One region of the Intestinibacillus sp. Marseille-P6563 genome, then DNA from elsewhere that is predicted to be linked to it. Evidence: riboswitches for the same ligand, from Rfam matches in the RefSeq annotation. Region 1 holds a riboswitch; the other holds the start of a gene.

Region 1 (7,377 bases):
AAAATCACCGGTGTGTTCTACATCGAAGTGCTGGGCGGCGTCCTTTCGGTAATGCCCTATGAATATCTGGATCGTGATGCAGCAATCTCTTTGACCATGACCAATTTTGACCGGATCTTGTCGGGAAAACTCAATCCGCAAGTTGCGTTTGCCGAAGGCAAACTCAAAGTGGAAGGCAACATTGATAAGGTCCTGCTGCTGGCAGAACTGCTGAAGAATTAAAAAATGCTCCATCCCAAACGCAGGATGGAGCATTTTTTTATAGGCCGATTTCGTCGAGCAAGGCGCGCATTTTTTGCGCCGAGGATTGTAGCTGTGCCGTTTCATCCGGGCTGAGCGGAACGTCCAACACGTTTTGGACACCGTCCCGTCCGACGACGCAGGGGAGCCCCAGGCAAAGGTCGGAAATGCCGTAGTGCCCGGACACCATGCTGGATACCGGCAACACCGAGTGTTCGTTTCGCACGATGGCTTCGGCAATGCGACGCACAGCAAGGCCGATGCCGTAGTAGGTGGCGCCTTTGCCGTCAATGATGGAGTAAGCCGCGTCGCGCACTGAAATATAGATTTTGTGCAGCGCTTCGTGCGAGGGGTCCTTGCCGCAGATGCGGCAGTAGTCATCCAGATCGACGCCGGAAATGTTGGCCGAGGACCAGACCGCCAGCTCGCTGTCGCCATGTTCGCCAATGATGAACGCATGCACATTACGGCTGTCGACTTGCAGGTATTGTCCCAGCAGGTGTTTGAGGCGGGCGGTGTCCAAAACGGTACCCGAGCCGATGACACGGCCAGCCGGCAGACCGGATAATTTTTGGGCCATATAGGTCAGCAGATCGACCGGGTTGGAAACGATCAGCAAGATGGCTTCCTGGTTGACGGGCATAATCTGCTCGATGATGGTCTGCATGATGACACGGTTTCGGCCCAGTAGTTCGATGCGGGTTTCGCCCGGCTTCTGGTTGGCACCGGCTGCGATAACAATGAGACCACATTCAGCCAGGTCTTTGTAATCGCCGGCACGAACGATACACGGCTGGGTAAACGCAATGCCGTGGCTGATGTCGGCTGCTTCTCCTTCGGCTTTTTTCTGGTTTGCATCCAGCAGCACGATCTCGGAAAACAGGCCGCTGGTGGCCAGGGTGAAGGCAGAAGTTGCCCCTACAAAACCAACGCCGATCACGGCGCACTTACGAAGATTGGTCATAAAATTTCGTCCTTTCTGAAAATACGATTGTAAAATTTGCAACAAAATAAGAGGGAAAAGGTTAGCAATTTGGAGATTTGCGCAAAAAATCATACGTTTGTAAGCAGACTGTTTATAGTTTGTGAAGAATAAAAAATTTTATGAATTTTTGATACAAAAATCAAAAGGTATGATATAATGTGTACAAACCTAAAGGAGGAATTGACGATGAAAAAAACATGCAAGCTGTTGCTTCTGGGCACAGCTCTGGCAACGACCATGACCATTTCGGCCGCTGCTGCAAACTTCACCCATTGTGCAGATTCGCTGCATGCAATGGATCTTTTCAGCGGCACGGAAAATGGATATGAGCTCGACCGGGCTCCGACCCGTGCAGAAGCAGCGGTTATGCTGGTTCGTCTGCTGGGCGGGGAAAAGGATGCAACGGCAAATACTTATGAAACTCCGTTTACCGATGTGCCCACTTGGGCAGCTCCGTATGTCGGCTGGCTGTATCACAACAACCTGACGGCTGGTGCAACCGAAACCACCTATGACACCGAAGGCGCTTGCACCGCACAGATGTATGCGACCTTCCTGATGCGCTCCCTCGGCTACACCGATACGGGCGACAATGCAGATTTCTCGTACAGCAATTCGTTGACCTTCGCAAAGGAAAAGGGCGTTGTCGATGATTTCAACTGCGATCCGGAAAACTTCCTGCGCGATGATGTGGTAGCGATGAGCTACACGGCGCTGGCAACTCAGCCCAAGGATGGCAAGAACGATACCCTGCTCGATCAGCTCGTTGCCAGCGGTGCGGTTGACGCAACCAAGGCAAAGTCCACCCAGGATACCTTCAAGGCATACAATGAGTATACCGAACTGTCCAAGAAGATGGCAGACGTGACCGACATGGCTATGAACATGAAGATGAGCATGGACATGAAGCTCAACGATGCAAACCTGGCCAAGGCCGACATGGATATGAACGTGCAGGCTAACATGGACATGGAAAACCTGGACAACAGCAAGCTGGCCATGAAGGGCAAGATTACCATGAATCTGGATGAATCTCTGGTAGAAGAAGGCCAGCAGGCACAGCAGACCATGGATATGGAAGCTTACTTCACCAATGGCGCTTACTACGTCAAGTCGGGTGATCAGAAGATCAAGACCGAAATGAGCGTACAGGACATGATGGACGGCATGGGTCTGTCGGAAATGGTGAATACCGTAGAGCCGATCTCGCTGTTTAAGAGCATTGCTAAGAATTCGGATGGCAGCTACAAGATCGAATATGCTGCATCCAGCATGAACGACATGATTGCAAACATTCTGACTTCGGCAGGCATGACGGCGGATATGGGTTCGATGACCTTTGATAACGTTGCCATCACCGTAACTCCGGAGAATGGTCAGCTCAAGTCCATGGCTGCGGATATGGATTGCTCGGTCAATGTTATGGATCAGAAGATCGATATGGCGATTACTCTGAATTATGACATCACTGCAACCGGCAGCTCGGTAAAGGTAACGCTCCCCAGCGATCTGGATACCTATACGGATATGATCGGTGGCACAAACACCCCGGCATAATGTAGGATGAAAATAGGGTATGCCCTGTGGCATGCCCTATTTTTTTGTCTAAAACAGCAGCAGACTGATTGCCATGACGGCCATACCGGCGATAAATCCATAGATCGATAAATGGTGCTCTCCATATTCGCGCGCGGCGGGAAGCAATTCATCAATCGAAATAAAGACCATGATGCCAGCCACTCCGGCAAACAGCAAGCCAAAGACCGTGTCACTCATCAACGGCCGCAGCACCAGCCAGCCGATCAGAGCACCGGCAGGCTCGGCAAAGCCCGAGCAAAAGGAATAGAGAAATGCTTTTTTCTTGGAACCGGTCGCCTGATAGATGGGGACCGATACGGCAATGCCTTCCGGGATGTTATGAATGGCGATGGCAACGACAATCGGAATGGCGATCTCGGGCTCCTGCAAGGCCGAAACAAAGGTCGCCAGACCTTCGGGGAAATTGTGCAGGGCAATGGCCAGCGCTGTAAAGACACCCATCCGCATCAATTTTTGTGGCTGTGGTTCGGATTCGATGAGTTTTACTTCATGCGGGTTTTCATAGGAAGGGATGCAGCGGTCGACAATGGCGATCAGAGCAATTCCTCCAAAAAACGCAAGAACAGTAGCCCAGCTGCCAGGACGGGCGCCCAAAGCGGTGGAAAGCGTTGTCTGTGCCTGCGCGAAAATCTCGACCATGGATACATAGACCATGACACCAGCCGAAAAACCCAGACTGACTGATAAAAACCTCTTATTGGTCTGCCGGGCCAGAAAGGCAATGGCGCTGCCGATGCCGGTGCTGAGGCCCGCAATCAAAGTCAATGTAAATGCAAAAAGGGTATGTTGCATAGGAACCTCCTTTGATGTTAACTATTGCTAACTAACATGAGTATAACATGCTCTTGTGTATCTGTCAAATAAAAATACACAAGAAAATGTGGGGCGGACTTCACGCAGTCCAAGTGCGGATTGACGAAATTCCAGGAAGTTTGTATAATAGATTTTAATTATGGACAGGGGGGAACGCGATGAAAACCGGCCACCGGCACGCGGGCGTGCGATCGATCGATTATTTTGCATATGCATCCCGTTTAAACGGTTGGAATGCCGGTTTTAAAGTGCTGTTTTCCTGTGTGACGCTGGTTTTTTGCATTGCAGCCAATGATCCATGGCTGGCGGTGTTCCTGTTCGCGGCCATGGGCTTCCTGACCGTTGGTATGGGAGGATTGCCGCTGCGTGATTATGGAGCACTATTGAGCATTCCCGCAGCTTTTTTGCTGCTCAGCGGTTTGACGCTGGCCTGCAATGTGTCCTGGACCCCGCAAGGGGACTTTTGTCTGTCGCTGCACTGGTTTTATCTATACATCAATCGAGCAGATGCCTGGGAGGCGCTGCGGTTGCTGGTCAAGGCCTTTGGTGCGGTCAGCGCGATGTATTTTATGACCTTGACCACGCCAGCCTGTGAGATCGTCGGAGTGTTGCGAAAAATCCATACGCCGAAACTGGTGATCGAGCTGATGTATCTCATCTACCGCTTCATTTTCATTTTGCTGGATGTACAGGGGCGCATGCGGGCAGCTGCCGAATCCCGGCTGGGTTATCGGGATTTGCGGACATCTCTGCGTTCGTTTGGCGGAATCGCAGGCAATCTACTCGTTTTGTCTATGCGCAAGGCAAATACCTATTACGATGCCATGGTATCCCGGTGTTATACGGGGGAGATGCGGTTTTTGGAGCCGGAAAAGCCGGTCACAACTCGGCAGTGGCTGTGTGCTGGTCTGGTATGGATGATAGGGCTTGCGATTTGGTGGTTGCTGTAAAAGGAGAAAAACATGGAACAACCAATTTTATCCGTCCAGGGCTTGGAATACGCCTATGAAGAAGGCAAGCATGCTCTGGAGCATATTTCTTTGGATGTGTATGCCGGGGAGAAGATCGCGGTGCTTGGTACCAACGGTGCCGGGAAATCGACCTTCTTTTTGTGCCTGAATGGGGTGCTCGAGCCCCATGCGGGCGAAATCCGTCTGCACGGAACAGCGATCGATGCGCGCTCGCGCAATGCGCTGCGGGAGCATGTGGGCGTGGTGTTTCAAAATGCAGACGACCAGATCATCGCTTCCACGGTGCTGGCCGAGATTTCCTTTGGGCCAATGAATTTGCGGCTGCCCAAGCAGGAGGTCGAGCGTCGGGTAGAGCATGCGATTGCTACCATGGATTTGGAGGCCTTCCGTAACCGGCCGCCACATTACATGAGCGGCGGCGAAAAAAAGCGGGTGAGCATTGCCGACATTATCGCCATGGAATCCGAAGTGATTTTATTTGACGAACCGGCTGCCTCGCTCGACCCTGCCGGGGCAGAGATGCTGGAACAGGTGCTTGAAAGCCTGTCGCGGGCCGGAAAAACGCTGCTCATTTCCACGCACGATATGGATTTTGCTTTCCGCTGGGCTTCCCGCATTGTGGTATTTTGCAACGGAAAGATTATTGCTGACGGCAGCCCGCTGGCGGTGTTTGAAAATCAAGAGATCATCGAACGAGCCAATTTGCGGCAGCCAACCATGCTGGAGGTTTTTTCCCGGCTGCGGGCGCATGGGCTGGTGCCTGCGCAGGCCGATTGTCCGCGCATCCCACAGGATCTGGATGTGCTTTTGGACTCGTAAGCAGAATTTTGGACGATTGTATCAATTTTAGCACAAGAATGCGAAATGCCTTGTAGCATATTGACAAGTTTTCGCATTTCGATTACAATAAAGATGTTTCTTCCAGGTGCAAGCAATCGATGCTTGCCGGATCTTGAAGGTACTTGCGCACATGCCGCAGGTGAAAAGGGAAAGGAGTGCAAATCTCCTACGGTCCCGCCGCTGTAATGGAAGAGTTTGGCGCATTGTGTGTCACTGGGTTTCTCTGGGAAGGCCGCGCCGGACGATGAAGCCTGAGTCAGAAAACCTGCCTTTAAGAGTAGAAATGCATACGGTTACGAGCGATGACCGGTGTGCAAAGGCAGTTTCTGACGGTGGAGGGCCGAAAAACCAGCAGGAACATGCCTAGGTGCCGGTTTTGGGTGAGTGGGAATCATCCAGAAACGGCATTTTTTATTGGGAAAGGACAGAAACAATGAAAAAGAAAATGATCGGTTTTGCTGCTGCGGCCGCGCTTACTGCCGGCCTGATTCCAGCGGCGGGTGCCATGCACATCATGGAAGGATACCTTCCAGTGAAAATGTGTATTCTGTGGGGGGCGATTTCCCTACCGTTCCTCATCGCCGGATTCTTCTCGATTCAAAAATCATTGCATCGGGATCATCGGGCGATTACACTCCTTGCGATGTCGGGCGCCTTTATCTTTGTCATCTCCTCGCTGAAGATCCCGTCGGTCACCGCGTCGTGCTCACACATGACCGGTACCGGTCTGGGCGCTATTCTATTTGGCCCGGCGGCCGTATCCATCCTGGGTATTATCGTCCTGCTGTTCCAGGCCATCCTGCTCGCGCATGGTGGACTGACCAGCCTGGGGGCGAATACCTTCTCGATGGCGATTGCCGGCCCGCTGGTCGCGTTCGGCATTTATAAACTGTGCCAGAAGCTGCGTATCAACCGTATGGTGGGCATCTTCCTGGCTGCCGCTGTCGGCGACCTGTTTACCTATTGTGTGACCAGTTTGCAGCTGGCGCTCGCTCATCCGTCGCCCGAAGGCGGCATTGGACTGGCGGCAATCAAATTCCTCGGTGTTTTTGCACCGACGCAGGTGCCGCTGGCCATTTTGGAGGGCATCTTAACGGTCGTCATCATGATCGCTTTGGAATCCTACGCACGCCCCGAACTGCGTGCGGTCGGTTATGCGGAGGAGGTCAAGTAAGCGATGACAAAATCGAATAAGAAAAAAGTGATTGTGCTGCTCATCATTGCGGTGCTGCTCATCGTCGTTCCGGTAATCGCTCTGCCGGGCGCGACCTTTGGTGGTTCGGATGATGCAGGCAGTGTGATGGTCGAAGAAGTGACCGGCCAGGCCTATGAGCCTTGGTATACACCGGTTTTGGAACAATTTTTGGGTGGAGAACTTCCCGGTGAGCTGGAAAGCCTGCTGTTTTGCGTGCAGACCGGCATCGGTGTTGGGATCATCGCGTTTTTCCTGGGCCGCTGGGTGGAACGCAAAAAACACGACCGGGACAACGACCACAAAGATCAATGATACGGAAAGCAGAGCGGTCCCTCCTCGCTCTGCTTTTTTGTTGGGATAGGAGCGAAACGATATGGAGTTGGCTTATAAGAACGGCAAACAATTGCGCCGGGGCTATACGACCGGTTCGTGTGCCGCAGCTGCTGCACAGGCCGCCGCGATGCTGCTGCTAACAGGGGAAGCGCCGGCAAAGGTACTGTTGCGTACCCCGAGCGGGACCGATTTACATCTGACCCCGGAGCAAGTGCATTGGGAGGGAGCGAGCGCTGTCTGTGCCATTCGCAAGGACAGCGGCGATGACCCGGATGTGACCAACGGCATTCGTATTTTTGCCGCGGTGGCGCAGATGGAAAGCGGCATTGCGATTGAAGGCGGCAAAGGAGTCGGCCGGGTGACCCGGCCAGGGCTGGCCTGTCCGGTGGGGGAAGCAGCCA
Region 2 (7,377 bases), 680 kb from region 1:
ATGTGCCTATATTTTCCGGCTGTATATGTTGGGATTCTTTGTATATGGCTTACATATGACAACTTCGTCGTTCTTCCAGAGTATTGGTCAGCCGGTCAAGGCGCTGACCCTGCCGCTGGTGCGCCAAGCTGTGGTACTCATCCCGCTGTCGCTGATTCTGTCGGCACAGTTTGGGCTGGCTGGCGCATTGTTGGCCGTTCCAGTTGCAGACGGAGTGTCCTTCCTGCTTTCTCTGCTGTTCATCAAGCATGAATTTCATAAGTGGCGTCAGGCTGGATGGTTACAGATCAAAGAGTCCGCTGGATGATAAAAGAAAAAAACGCATGCGATTTGCATGCGTTTTTTTTTGGAGCGGATGATGGGAATCGAACCCACATAGCCAGCTTGGGAAGCTGGAGTTTTGCCACTAAACTACACCCGCAGAACTTGTTTAAGTATAGTCGATTTTGACAGGTTTGTCAAGGTATTTTTTGGATTTGCGGGAAGCGCTTGACCCTTTGCCAATCCTGTGATACCCTGAAACAAAGTGGGAGGCGAGACCGATGCAAATGGAGATTGCCGATATTTTTTTACGATTGTTGTGTGCCATGGTGGTTGGATTTGTGATTGGTGCCGGCCGCGAGCGAATCCATCGGCCAGCCGGTATGCGCACCCATATGGTCGTGGCAGTTGGGGCCTGTGTGGTGATGATTACCGGCCAGCTGCTGTTTTTGCAGTCCGGAGAATATGGTGCATGGAGTACGCCTGACCGTATGGCGGCGCAGGTCATCTCCGGCATCGGCTTTCTGGGGGCTGGCACCATCATTCGGGAAGGCCTGACGATCAAGGGATTGACCACCGCCGCAAGCCTGTGGTCGGTGGCCTGTCTGGGTCTGGCGGCCGGTGCAGGGTTTTATGCGTTGACCTTGGGTGGTACGGTGGCCATCACGATCACGTTATCGCTCATCCGGCCCTGGCAGGAAAAACGGTTTTTCCAGTCAAGCAATACCAAAATGCTCCTGTCGATCGACTGTATCCTGGTCGATGAAGTTCTGCACCGGATGGAAGGAATGCTTCGTCAGGCACAAGGAGAAATGCGGCATCTGGAGGTCGAATCCAAAGAAGGAATGCGCTTTTTGATTCATGCCTCCCTGCATTTTGAAAATGCAGCGACCGAAGGACAGCTTTTGTCCCGATGGCTGCATGAGTTTCAGGCGATCGATGACACAGTGAAACTACATATCACGATTTTGTAAAAGTCCAAACACCAGTTGGCCACCTTCCGGAAAGGAGGGTGGCCATTTTTTTATGAGGTGAGCAGCAAAGGCTGCTGTTGTTCCCCGCGCAGGGCGGATGCAATGGTGGATGGGATTTGGCTCATATCTGCGACCAGCGAGCGCGGTTTGGTATAGGGGGCATCCTGTCCGAAGGGGACAAAATAATAATGTCGGCGGTTGAGTAGGGTGCCCAGATTGAACGCCGAACCGGATAAGCCATCGTTGGTGGAAACCGCGAGGACGACCGGACGGTCCCGGCGCAGATGGCTCTTGACCGCCATGGTGACTGGGGTATCAATGATCGAATGGGCCAGTTTGGCCAGCGTATTGCCCGTGCAGGGCGCAACGACCAGCACATCGAGCAGCCCTTTGGGACCGATGGGCTCTGCCTGCTGGATGGTTTGCACAATGGGGTTGCCGGTCAGTTCGGTCAGCCGGTTTTGCAGGTCTTGGGCCGTACCAAACCGGGTATCCATCGAGGCCGCATGGTCGGATAAAATGGGGGTGATGACATATTCCCCGGATTGTACCATGGCTTCCAGCACATCGAGCGCCTTGGCAAAGGTACAAAACGAACCGGTCATGGCAAAGCCGACGCGGATGGGATGGTTCATAATAGGCCCTCCTCCTGTAAGATCGTATAGACCGTATCCCGGATGGCACAGGCAGCCGAAACCGGCGCGACCTTGCCGGGTAGCGACAAAGCCCAGATCGCGTGCCGGCCGATTTGGCTGGCCGCGTTGAAATCCACACCGCCCGGCTTGGATGCCAGATCGATAATCAGGCAATCGGGTGGGAGTTCCGCCAGTTCGGCCATACCGAGCACCCGTGCCGGCACGGTGTTGACCACCAGGTCAAAGCCGGACAGATGCCCAGCCAGAGCGCCCGTATGCAGGCAGCCATGTCCGGCTGCTTCAATGCGTGCAAAATCCTTGGCCGAACGGGCAGAAACGGTCACATGCGCATGCAGCGCCTGCAATTTCTGGGCCAGCATACTGCCGATGCGCCCATTGCCGATGACCAGCACATGCGACCCATGCAGGGTGATGGGCAGTTCTTCCATGGCAAGCTGCAACGCCCCTTCGCAGGTGGGGACTGCATTGCGGATAGCCAGCTCCTCACGGGCCAGATAGTCGATCAGATGCAGGTCGTTTTGTTCGGCCCGTGCCCGCAGGGCCGGGGAGACCGCACCCGCCAGCACCAGTTTGCCCGCTGGAATGGCATCCAAAATGGTTTGCATATGATACGATGTATTGGAAAGCGGCGCGTTGAGCAGCCCTTCCTCGCGTTCGGCCGGCATGGGCAGGATAATCGCCTGCGCCTCTTTTACCCCAAAATCAGGCGCTCCCAGGCGGATTCCAGCATCAAATGGATGCCGTTCCAGCGCCGAAACCGTGACTGTATGGCCGTCTGCGCACAAAAGCTGCGCCAAAAACGCTTGCCGCATGTCGCCGCCAAGAATGGCCAGCGACGTGCTTTTTTTCATACTGCATCGCCTCCTTCAACGTCATGCTATGCCGGGATGGGTCCATGGGTGAGACCTTTCGAAAAAAGGGCATGGGTCGGTGTCAAAAACCGATCCATGCCTTGATTGATCAGGGGACCAGCAGCGCCCCCAATGCTACATGATAGGCGGGCAGCTTGCCGGAGCTCCATTGGAGCGGAAAACCAAGCTGCTCGTCCGCCAGACGGCTCAGGTCGATGCGGAAAGCCGAAAAGGAATACCGCATCCGCTCGGGCCAAATGCAGGTGCAGCCGCTGGGACGCATGCAATGGGCGCAGCGCTCGCAGCGTCCGGCGGCAATCGACCGCGCGCCGGGAAACAGCTTTTCGAGCGCCAGCTGGGTTTCGAGCAGCGCCCGTTTGGCAAGGCCGTAAGTTTGATCCTGTACGGCCTGGACATCGCGCCAGCGATGTGCCAGCTCGGTATAGGTGACTTGTACGCCCAATAGATAGATGTCCGTATATCCGGCGAAAAAAGCGGGCGTATCGGGGACACCGGGCGGACAGGACCATACCTTGCCGTAGAAGGGACAGCCATTGCAGCTTTGCGCGAATTTTTCCGGGCGGTAATATTGCTTAAGAAACGCATCGACCGCCATGCGGCGCACCGCGGTCTGGGTGGTACATAAATCTGTCATGATGAGTCCTCTCTTGCCGCAAACGGGCGGGGCAGAACACCCCGCCCGCTCATGCCGCGGCCAATCCACTTGGCGTCCCGCCTGCATCGGCAGGCGCCAGCTTCGAATGCAGAGATGCGTGGGCCGGATATTCCTCTATCCGGGCATACTCTGTGCGTAAAAGAAAAATCAGGCGCACAGAAACAAAAAAGCTGTACCGAAAAAGCAGGTACAGCAAACAAACCGCCGGGCGGTGGATGTGCACCCTTTCAGGACCGGAAAGGTTTTTACGTGCGTTATATCCAGGCAGGTCTTCTGACTCAGGCCTCCAAGCGCAGTCCGCCGTCTTCCCGGAACCATCCAGTGACTTTGTGGCGGCCTGCTCGGCCAATACAGCAACGGCATTGTGTGGGATTCACACCCAGCTTCCCTTTTGAGTTTCCCGCAGCCGGGGAAACACCTGGATACCGATTGGATTTATGGTCAGTATAGCATTCCAAGGGCACCCTGTCAAGCACAGGCCGGGGCGCCGAGCCGGGGGATGAACCCCGGCTCGCACCCAGCCCGCTTTGCCGGTTTATCCGAGTTCCTGCCAGTTGGCGGGATAGACGAAATAAGCATATCGGGCAAAACTGGGGGTCTGGAAATGGATGTGGCTACCTTGGGGGATGTAAATGATATCGCCCGGGCCGCCTTTGATGACCCGTCCGTCGATCTCGATCTCCAATTCGCCTTCGATGACCATATCGTATTCGTCATACGTCAGAGTCCATTCAAAACTGGTGTGATCCAGTTCCATGATCCCGGCACCCATGCGGGGTGCTTCTTCTAAGGTGACCAGATCCTTTAAGCGGACGCCATCCTGTTCGAACGGTTCACACTTGACCGTGGAAGTCCGGATGCCGATGATGCCGCTGGGATCGATATGCTTTTCAAAACCACACGACGGCTGTGCCATGGTTTCGCGGATCACTTTTTCTACGATCTCACGGATCAAAGCTTCACTTACATTCATAAGCACACAATCCCTTTCTTCTTACTTGTTTGCGCTTTCGATCTTGCTGAGCAGCTTGGGAGCGAGTGCATTGGCCACGATCAGTGCCGTGATACCAGCAACCAGCTTGCCAACGATAACCGGGAAGATCATATCCTGGTTGTTGCCAGCGGTAAAGCCCAGATGGTCGCCGAATACGAAAGCAGCCGATACAGCAAATGCAACGTTCAGCAGCTTGCCCTTGGGGTTCATCTGATCCATGATGTTGAACATCGCGATGTTGTTGGCCAGGTTGGCGACCAGACCAGCCGAACCCTTATCGTTCATGCCGAATGCAGCACCGATCTTGTTGAGTGCACCGCCGAAGGTTTTGGTGATCCACTTGACCATGGGGAACGCACCGATCAGGACGATACCAATCTGGCCGCAGGTGAGCAGACCGGAATTGAGCGGCGTCAGGCCGGTTTCCGGATCGACCGTGGACATCACGTCGAACAACGGGAACATGATACCCGTGATCTGCTGGAAGACGGCGATGGCGGTAAAGATCGTGATGACGATGGTAACGCCGGTGCCGAATACGTTAAAGCCGCGGATCATAGCCGACGGGGCAAACCACAGGCCGATGACGATCAGGGCTGCGATGATGATAACCGGAACCAGGTTGATGAGAATCGTGCCAATAGACAGCTTATAGGGCGTCATATTCATGACCAGGCCGCCAGCGATACAGCCGAGCGGGATGGTGATCATACCAGCCAGAACGCCGGCGCCCAGATACGAGCGGTCCTCTTTCTTGATGATGCCCAGTGCAACCGGGATGGTAAATACGATCGTCGGGCCCATCATGGTGCCCAGGATGAGGCCGGCAAAGTTACCGATTGCCTCATTGCTGGCCAGTTCCATAGCCAGCGGATAGCCGCCCATATCACAGGCGAGCAGGGTGGTAGCAAACATGGACGCATCCGCGCCAATGGCAGTATAGATGGGCTTCAGGATCGGCCCTAAAATCTCCGCCAGAACGGGAGCCGCTGCAACAACACCGGCCATGGACAGCGCCAGCGGGCCAATGGCGTTGAAGCCTTCTTCAAATTGTTCGCCGTAACCATATTTATTGCCCAGGATCTTGTCGATCGCACCGACGACCATAAAGATCATCATGATCATCATAATGACCGAGTTGATCGAAATGTTGCTGACCCAAGCCTGTACGCTTTCGGTGAATACACTCATGTGTGACCCTCCTTTTTTCTGTTATCTCGCCCCTTTTACAGCAGCGTGTCGAATAGCTTGCGATCCGGACGCGGGATGACTGTGGTTTCGACCAGCAGTTCCGCATCCTTTCGTGCCGCTTCCACGGCCGCCCGGACGGCGCCGACATCGCCGGTCAGGGTGACAAACCCCTTGCCGCCGATGGCGTAGCCGGTACGGACTTCGATCAGTGTGATATTCGCAGCCTTTGCCGCCACATCGGCCGCCACGATCGCCGAGGCGATGGAATAAAACTCCAACACGCCCACCGCGCCGCGGGTCTCGACCTGGTTGGTCATGCTGATGGCCGGGATGAGCTGCTCATGTACATTGGGAAGCATCAGCGTATCGACGACCAGTTCGCCGCCGCGTTTGCGGCCTTCCTCCATGGCCGCGCGCACGTCGCCGGTCTCCCCGCCGATGATGATCATATACTTGCCCGGGCAAACAGTGGAGGAGCGCAGCAGCGCGACCTGTGCCGCTTTGACCATGTAATCACAGGTTTCGATGCCGCGGGCAATGCTGCTCAGTTCAATCATGCCAATTGCAGTTGCCACCGTTTAACCCTCCTTTTGGCGGGAGATTCGTGCTCCAGCCGCTGTGATTTCGGTAATCACGCCGGAAATGCCAGCGTGGATGTTGGCGGAAAGCCCATTTTCCGCCGCTTGCGCGATTTTTTGTCCCTTTTCCACCCGGTCACCCACCTGACAGATGGGTTCGGCCGGTTTGCCGATGTGCTGGGAGAAGGGGACAAAAATCGTATCGGGCTCAAGTTCCTGGCAGGTGTGGGCGTGCAGGCCGCTGTATGCAGCCAGCCCCAGCCGGGCGATCAGCCGCTCGGTCGGGATGCGCCGCAGCGCCAGTTCACGCAGCGCTTCAGGTGCCATATTGCGCGGTACTTGGATACCCCGTTCCCGCAGTGCGCCCTTCATGTACTCGTTGACCTTGCGCGGGGAAAGCCCCATCGGGCAGGCGAACATCTCGCACACGCCGCACGAGCAGCAGTTGGCCGCGTCGCCGAAGGCATGCAGGAATTCGGCTTCCGATTCCAGGCTTTTCTCCCGGTACAGGTTGCGCATGACCAGATGCGGGCGGATTTGATGCCCGATCAGATAGCGCGGGCACAGGTCGGTACACATCCGGCACTGGATGCAGGCCGCCCGGGCCTGGGCGCGGATGCGCTCGAGCGGGCGGGCCGACCGCTCGATGAGGTAATGCTCACGCGGCAGCACCAGGATATTGCCCGTGGTCTTGGTGACCACGGCCTGGGCAATGGCCTGCGGGTCGGATACCACCTTGCCCATCATCGGCCCGCCCAGGATGATGGCATAATCGGAAATGCGGGGATGGGCGGCCGCAATGCAATCGGTCACCGCCGTGCCAATGGGCACATGCAGCATGATGGGTTCGGCCACTTCGCCCACCACCGAGAGATATTTGGAACTGACCGCCGTGCCCTCGATCAAGGCGTCGTAAATGCCCAGCAGGGTGCCGACATTGTCGACCACGGCGCCCACGTCGAGCGGCAGCCCGCGTTCGGGTACGGTTTTGCCGGTGACCAGCTGCACCATGGTCTGTTCATCGCCCGCGGGGTAGAAGGTATCCATCTCGCACAGCTCGATGGGCACACCCGCCTGGGTGATGGCCGCGCGCAGGGCTGCGATCTCGTCCCGGTATTTGCGCTTGAGCGCAATGACAATATGGGACGCTTCCAGATGGGCCGCTACGGCCGCCGCTGCCGCCACGATGCGGTCTG

The links. A riboswitch is a leader RNA that binds a small molecule or an ion and turns the genes downstream of it on or off. The one in region 1 is predicted to bind cobalamin.
Region 2: linked by a shared signal. The riboswitch ahead of EFB11_RS04830 (DUF2284 domain-containing protein) and the one ahead of EFB11_RS01185 (energy-coupling factor ABC transporter permease) in region 1 are both predicted to bind cobalamin.

The regions. Positions count from the first base shown of each region.
Region 1 is NZ_UWOD01000001.1:241,026-248,402, reverse strand. Features, by position in the region: gene EFB11_RS01215 (SCP2 sterol-binding domain-containing protein) at 1-222, shown strand, start outside; gene EFB11_RS01210 (L-lactate dehydrogenase) at 260-1,204, opposite strand; gene EFB11_RS01205 (S-layer homology domain-containing protein) at 1,412-2,782, shown strand; gene zupT (zinc transporter ZupT) at 2,831-3,616, opposite strand; gene cbiQ (cobalt ECF transporter T component CbiQ) at 3,796-4,587, shown strand; gene EFB11_RS01190 (energy-coupling factor ABC transporter ATP-binding protein) at 4,600-5,427, shown strand; cobalamin riboswitch at 5,548-5,735, shown strand; gene EFB11_RS01185 (energy-coupling factor ABC transporter permease) at 5,882-6,622, shown strand; gene EFB11_RS01180 (energy-coupling factor ABC transporter substrate-binding protein) at 6,626-6,955, shown strand; gene cbiD (cobalt-precorrin-5B (C(1))-methyltransferase CbiD) at 7,017-7,377, shown strand, end outside.
Region 2 is NZ_UWOD01000001.1:917,075-924,451, reverse strand. Features, by position in the region: gene EFB11_RS04855 (MATE family efflux transporter) at 1-307, shown strand, start outside; tRNA gene EFB11_RS04850 (tRNA-Gly) at 348-421, opposite strand; gene EFB11_RS04845 (MgtC/SapB family protein) at 543-1,235, shown strand; gene EFB11_RS04840 (dipicolinate synthase subunit B) at 1,286-1,870, opposite strand; gene dpsA (dipicolinate synthase subunit DpsA) at 1,867-2,742, opposite strand; gene EFB11_RS04830 (DUF2284 domain-containing protein) at 2,852-3,397, opposite strand; cobalamin riboswitch at 3,665-3,855, opposite strand; gene EFB11_RS04825 (cupin domain-containing protein) at 3,954-4,391, opposite strand; gene EFB11_RS04820 (ethanolamine utilization protein EutH) at 4,413-5,603, opposite strand; gene EFB11_RS04815 (BMC domain-containing protein) at 5,639-6,178, opposite strand; gene EFB11_RS04810 (4Fe-4S dicluster domain-containing protein) at 6,182-7,377, opposite strand, start outside.